2 regions of the Cryptocyanus atlanticus LEGE 06306 genome follow, and region 1 is predicted to be linked to the other one. Evidence: riboswitches for the same ligand, from Rfam matches in the RefSeq annotation. Region 1 holds a riboswitch; the other holds the start of a gene.

What was found. Region 1 has a riboswitch for cobalamin ahead of ACWJI7_RS09365 (fatty acid desaturase). Riboswitches for the same ligand answer to the same signal wherever they lie in the genome.
Region 2: another riboswitch for cobalamin. It lies ahead of ACWJI7_RS11585 (HupE/UreJ family protein); the one in region 1 lies ahead of ACWJI7_RS09365 (fatty acid desaturase).

Annotation. Positions count from the first base shown of each region.
Region 1 is NZ_JBSJOZ010000007.1:93,414-96,808, forward strand. Features, by position in the region: gene ACWJI7_RS09355 (hypothetical protein) at 1-152, shown strand, start outside; gene ACWJI7_RS09360 (hypothetical protein) at 197-634, opposite strand; gene ACWJI7_RS09365 (fatty acid desaturase) at 621-1,646, opposite strand; cobalamin riboswitch at 1,957-2,101, opposite strand; gene ACWJI7_RS09370 (Nif11-like leader peptide family natural product precursor) at 2,865-3,080, shown strand; gene ACWJI7_RS09375 (hypothetical protein) at 3,247-3,395, shown strand, end outside.
Region 2 is NZ_JBSJOZ010000011.1:81,337-84,731, forward strand. Features, by position in the region: gene cobW (cobalamin biosynthesis protein CobW) at 1-688, opposite strand, end outside; gene ACWJI7_RS11585 (HupE/UreJ family protein) at 690-1,313, opposite strand; cobalamin riboswitch at 1,337-1,494, opposite strand; gene ACWJI7_RS11590 (pentapeptide repeat-containing protein) at 1,503-2,012, opposite strand; gene upp (uracil phosphoribosyltransferase) at 2,174-2,857, shown strand; gene aroA (3-phosphoshikimate 1-carboxyvinyltransferase) at 2,883-3,395, shown strand, end outside.

The DNA.
Region 1 (3,395 bases):
CCCATCAGCACCAGGGGGGGGGCTCGGGCGCCCATCTCACCGCCTACCCGAGCCGGGAGGAGGCGCTGCGCAAAGCCCGGGAACTTGGCTGTCAGGGGGCCCATCCGATGGGGACGTACTGGATGCCCTGCGAGGAGCATCCGGCTCCCTGAGGGCAGGCCCTGGTCCTCGACCCGTTGCGCCGGTCCGGTCGCAGCTAGGACGGCAGGGCGCAGGCAAACTCCAGCCAGCGCCGCTCCACCTGCTCGAAACAGGCCGGTGGGGCCGTGTGGAGGTTCCGCAACAGGGCGATCAGGTCGGAGCCGTTGCCGCGCAGCAGCACCACCACTTCCCGGGCAGGGTCGTAGCTGCCGAGGGCGGCCAGACTGGGGCGGATCGCCCCGGGCCCCAGCCCGAGGCTCCGCAGCCGGGCCGCCACCTGATCACGCCGCACATACCACCGGCTGAACGTCACGCTCCGGTGCCGCCAGTCGAATTCCGTCGGGATCGGCTCGGGCAACACGCAGATCAGCAGCCCGGGTCCGTTGCTTCCGTAGCCCTGCCAGGCGGCATGGCCGATCAGCAGAGCGTTCTGCTCCAGGAAGCGGGGCTCCCAGGAGCTGGAGCAGGGTGATGCCGGCTCAGACAACGGCATCGGCCTGCTCCGGGATGGGCACCAGACGACGGGCGGTCCGATCCCAGAGGAGAAACCGCGAGCAGGCCGGCAGGTCGCCCAGATGCAGGGTCGGCACTCCGGCCAACAGGTGCGCGTTGGCTAGATGGGCGGCCCTGAGGTGGTAGTTCGGGATCCGCTCGGAGAGATGGTGGATGTTGTGATATCCGATCTCGGCGGTGAACCAGCGCAGCACCGCCGGCAGCTCCAGGTGACTGGTACCTTCAAGGGCCCCCTGAAGAGAGTTCCAGCCCTCGCTGGGATGGGCATAGGCCCCGACGAAGATGTGCTGCACGAAGAAGATCCAGATGAAGATCGCCGCTGCACAGGTCAGCGTCAGTCCGTACAGTCCCAGGACCCATCCATAACCCAGGGCGTGGCCCGCCAGGACCAGCCCACCGATCACGCAGACATTGTTGAGCAGCAGATCCCAAAACTCGGCCGTGCGGGGAACGGCCCGGGCTCGAAAAGCCGCCGCGATCGCCTGCAGCAGAGCCAGTCTGGGCTGGATGGCGAGGTAGTAGAAGCCGCCGGGAAAGGCCATCAGGGGATGGCGCAACAGCACGTACATCCACTGCTTCCCAGAATCGAGCCGGGCGAAATCCTCCGTTGTGAGGAAGTCGGCCACGCCGCGGTAGCGCTCCCAGTCACCATTGGTGCGATGGTGAAACGCGTGATCTGTTGACCAGGCCAGTTGGGGCACGGCGTTGACCAGCCCGAGGATGAAGCCGCCAATCCGGTTCAGCCAGCGGCTCCGAAAGAGCGACTGGTGACCGCAATCATGCATCAGGGAAAAGCATCTCAGGGAGAAGAGAACCAACAGAGCGACGAGGAATGGCAGTGCCCAGATGGCCCGCCGGGAGGCTTCAAGGGCCAGGGCCCAGCAGAGCAGATAGGGGCCGACAGAGTTGAGGATCTGGAGGGCACCGCGCCCGTCGCTGCTGTGGACGTAGGGGGCCAGAACGAAGTCGGCCCGCCGGATGTCGGCGGTCATACGGGGGGACGTTGAAGGGCTGAACGGAGAAGGCCGGGACCGGACCAGAACGTGTCAGCAGCGCTCCGCAGGGGGGGTGAGCGGAGCGATGGAATCCATCCACCCCAACGGAGTGGACGGGGCGGTTGGGCTGGCGCGTGGTCTGCGGGACTCCTAGCTGCGGAGGAAACGGCCCCGGAGGCGCCACGGATCGGTGCTGGTCTGGTCTGCTCCCGGCGCCGGCGCGCTTAGCCGGGACGGCTTCCCGGGACCAGCGATCCCAGGCCAGGATGACAATGCGGAGCGGATCATCTGTGCCTCGCAGATTGGTGTGCTGTGGACAAGATCGGCGGGTATCCTGACTAGGAAAGCCATGGCTTTCGTCACAGTTGCGGGACAGCGCCGGATTCACACCGGTCTTTCCCCCTTGCCTCCGGCGGCTGGTCCCCGCCGAAACCGATTGGGAGGCAAGCTAGCAAGCATGGCGCCGTCCTGGCTGAATCAGCGCGAGGGTGTGCTGGGCTGGCGCCCCGTGTCTTCCGATGCGCGTCGCAGGCGCACTCCTCCCGATTCGAAGGCTGGGCGAGGAGAGGCCTGAAGCGATCCACCCCAGACCCCGCTGGATCAGCCCCCTGCCTGCCCCTGGAGATGGCGTCGTGCCACGCATGCACCCATCGGCGTGGGCCGATCCAGTCCTTCTCCCCGAAACGTCTGGACAACCCCTCCTCCGGGACCACCGGCAGGAGGGCCGACAGCCTGCACGGCTGATCATTCCGCTCCCCCAGCGGCGGATGATGGCGCCGGGTTCAACCCCCGAACCGGACCGGGCGTGACGGGCCCGGGCGACCGTGCGGTGGGCTCCCCGCCCAGGCATCCGGATGGAAGGGAATGCCCTGGGATCGATCCGGTTGGCGCCCCCCGCCAGTGTCTGGTGGCACCGGCGGGGGGGTTGCAGCGCACAAGGCGGCCCCGGGGACGGTTCGTAGGGTCCAACCCATGAGCACGCTTCACGACGGTGGTAAGGGCTTCGCGGCCGATGCGATCCGGCTGCCCTGCCCGCTGCCAGGCGACGCGAGCGGCCCCATCGGCGGCCACGATGAACCCTGGGCCTCAGGCCAGCGCAAGCGCTATCTGGCCAGCCTTGAGTCACCGTGTGACGCAGGCGACTCGCGTGGGTGATGGCGCCGATGGTGCCCACCGGCCGTTCCGGGCAGGCTGAATGGCCCCGGCCCGGATCTGATGGCTAGGCATGATCTGGAGCGACTGGTCACCGACGCCGAAGCCGATGCTGATCTCGGCGAACTGCTCAGACGGTGCCGGTCCCCCGAGGATCTGGTGCTGGCCGCCCGGCAGCTGGGCTATCGCATCACCGGGCTCGACCTTCGACGGGCTCGACAGGAACATCGGCGCGAGCGAAAGACGCCGCAACAGGGCGATGCCAAGCTGCGCTGTTGAGCCGCCGCCGTCTTCTCAGCCTCGTTGAGGTCGTGGTCGTGATCAACACAGCCTGCTGATGAAGTTGCGAGCAGCACATACCCCTGGCTGTTGCTTATACCTTGGGATTGAAGCTTAACCTCCTGATTAACTGGACAGTTTAGAAATTCACTTTCTCAGCAGCATCATGTCCGCAGGATTGACGTGCGAGGAGCAGAGAATCGTTGAGGCCGCCCGCTCCGCTGGCCTGCTGGCGGATTGTCAGTCCATCGCCTACGCGCCCGAGCGGCTCTGCCTGGTGCTCTCGCTGGCCCTGGTGCCGCTGACGCTGGGAAT
Region 2 (3,395 bases), on a different contig from region 1:
GACCCAGCAGCAGCTCGGGCGGGAGCACTCCCCGGCTGATCGGAAGCACCGAGGTGCCGGCCCGGCAGCCCCGGCCGACGCGCTCCCGCACCGCGTCCAGCTGGGGGCCATCCAGGCGATCAGCGCGGCTCACCAGCACCAGATCCGCCGCCTCCAGCTGATCGTGGAAGAGCTCCTCGAGGCCGGTGAGGTGATCGAGGCTGGGATCGGCGGCCCGCTGCCGCTCCAGCGCCGCGGGATCCCCCACCACGCTCCCGGCCGCGAGGGCTTCGCCGTCCACGACCGTGACCACCCCGTTCACGCGGGTTCGGGTGCGGATCTCGGGCCACTGAAAGGCCCGGACCAGCGGCTCCGGCAGGGCCAGACCACTGGTTTCGACCACGATGCCGTCGAGCTGGTCCGCGCGGGCCAGCAGGGTCTGCATCGTGGGCAGAAACTCTTCCTGGACCGTGCAGCAGAGGCAGCCGTTGGCGAGTTCCACCAGCCGGCCGTCGAGCTCCTCCTCCGGGCAGAAACCGCAGCTGCGCAGGAGCTCGCCATCGATCCCCACTTCGCCGAACTCATTGACCAGCACGGCCAGGCGCTGCCCCCCGTGGAGCAGGAGGTGGCGCAGCACGGTGGTCTTGCCAGCACCGAGAAATCCGGTCACCACGGTGACCGGGAGACGTCTGGACGGAGTGACGGCCATCTCAGGGCACCAGGGAGGACCAGGTGAACGTGCCCCCCACCCCGATCAGGATGCCGGCGCTCAGGCCCAGGCGGGCGGGAGGGAGGCCCCGGGCCCAGGAGCGCACCAGGGTGAGGGAGGCCAGCAGCAGCGCGCCCTGGCTGACAAAGAGTCCGAGCAGGTAGAAACCGATCGGCAGGGATTGCCAGCCGATCACCGCGTCGCTCAGCACGTAGCCATGCAGGGCGAAGGCGGGCAACAGGGTCCAGCGGGGCAGGCGGCCGAGGGCGACCAGGCCCACCAGCACGAGGGAGAGCGCCACGAGGGGTTCGGCGCCGGGCAGTTCCGGCAGCAGCAGAGCCAGGCCACTGGCCGAGAGCCCCACGGCCAGGAGGCCGATCACCCACCGCAGGGGCTGGCCGAGCCCGACCAGGCCCAACCCCAGCAGGAACAGCAGGTGATCAGGACCAAGCAGGGGATGGCCCACCCCACTGAGGAAGCCGCCCAGCGGACCCGGCTGGATCTGGAACAACTCCATCAGGTGATGGGCGGAGGCGGGGGTCGCTCCGAGGAGGAGCAGTGCCGCCGGTAGGAGCACCGGCACCAGCAGCCGGGCCCGCGACGGGGCTCTCAGGGACAGAGACATGGTGGACGTCCGGTCCGCGCCGGGAAACGAGAGGGCAACCGGCGGGTGTTCTGACTGGCCCGCTCCGGGGGAATCCGGAGAACGGGCGTCACAGCTGCGGGACAGCGCCGGATTTCCACCGGACTTTCCCCGTTTCCTCCGGTGGCTGTTCCCCACCGGAACCGGACGCCGATGTTACCGGTGCTGGGCTCAACGGCAGCCCAGGCTCTCCAGGGTCGACACACCCGTGCTGGGATTGACCCCGCCGGCCCGGGCGCAGAGGGCCTTCTGCTGGCTCAGATCCAGCACGGCGTCGCTGAAGTCGGCCCCCTCAATCGTGGCATCGGTGAAACGGCTCTGCATCAGCATGGCGTTCCGGAGCACGGCGCCCCTGAGATCGGCCCCATCAAAGCGGCTGGCGAAGGCTACCACGTTCTCCAGGTTGGCCCCCCGCAGGTCGCTCTCCTGAAGGTCGCTGGAGTTGAAGACGGCTCCGCGGAGATCGGCGTCGCTGAAGTCGTAGCCCCGCAGGGAGGCCTTCAGGAACTCCTCCTGCCGGAGGTTGCGGCCATGCATGTCCGGCTGGAGATCCTGCAGCGCCCGCTGGCCCCGCAGCTCCGGAGCGGTGATCGCCCAGGCGGGGGTGGCCACCTGGAGCGTGATCAGCAGGCCGATCAACAGCCCCGGCAGCAGGCCGGACAGGAGGCCCGGCAGCGGCAGCGGCCCCGGGCTGGTTCTGCGGCGCCCCTGCGGTGGCGCAATCGCGGCGGGTGGGAGAACGGAAGGATCGGCCTGCAACGCACACCTAGCGTGACCGCTCAAGTTATGGCAGGCACCCCGGCCGCCGTGGCCGCGTCGCCGCTCTCCCCCGATCCGATGTCATGAGCATGTCCCTGCGCGTGGTGGTCCCACCCCACCCCCTGATCGGCCACTGGCTGACGCTGCTGCGTGACCGCACGACCCCGGCCCCGCTGTTCGCCACGGCGATGGCGGAACTGGGACGCTGGCTCACCTATGAGGCCCTGCGCGACTGGCTGCCCCACCAGCGGGTCACGGTGGACACCCCCCTGGCCAGCACCGAGGGACAGGTGGTGGACGGCTCCATCCCCCTGCTGGCGGTGCCGATCCTGCGGGCTGGTCTCGGGCTCTGGCAGGGGGGGCAGACCGTGCTCCCCACAGCCCGGGTGGCCCACATGGGACTGCGACGGGAGGAGAGCAGCGGGGAAGCCCACTGCTACCTCGACAGCCTGCCGGCCACGATCGGGGATCGGGTGGGGGTGCTGGTCTTCGATCCGATGCTGGCCACCGGGGGCAGCCTGCTGCAGGTGCTGGAGCGTCTCAACGAGAAGGGGGTCAACGGGGACCGCCTGCGGGTGATCACGGCCCTGGCCGCCAGCCCCGGCCTGGCGCGGGTGGGCGAGCGTTTTCCCAGCCTGACGCTCTACACCGGCTGCATCGATCCGGAGCTGGACAGTGCCTTCCGGATCGTGCCCGGGCTGGGTGATGCCGGGGACAGGCTCTGCGGCTCGGAAAGCCCCGGCTGGCCGGCCGAAGCCCAGCCGTAGGCTCAGCCGATCCCGTCCCCATCGCATGGCCGTCGCCCCCACTTCCGGCAGCCCGCTGCGGCTTGGACAGCCCGGTGGGGCGAGCCGGCGGAGCAGCCTGGGGGGCACGGTGCGGGTACCGGGGGACAAATCGATCTCCCATCGAGCCCTGCTGATCGGCGCGATCGCGGAGGGGGAAACCTGCATCGAGGGTCTGCTGCCCGCCGAGGACCCGGTCAGCACGGCGGCCTGTCTGCGGGCCCTCGGGGTGGCGATCTCACCGATCCAGGCGGGTCAGCCGGTGACCGTGCAGGGGGTCGGACTGGATGGCTTCTTGGAGCCCGAGGACGTGCTGGAGTGCGGCAACTCCGGCACCACCATGCGGCTGATGCTCGGGCTGCTGGCGGGCCGCACCGGCCGGCACTTCGTCCTCAACGGCGATGCGTCCCTGCGACGCCGGCCCATGCGGCGCGTGGGTCAGCCCCTCGAGGCCATGGGAGCGCTGATCCGCGGCCGCGCCGGCGGAGACCTGGCCCCCCTGGCGATCGAGGGCGCGGCC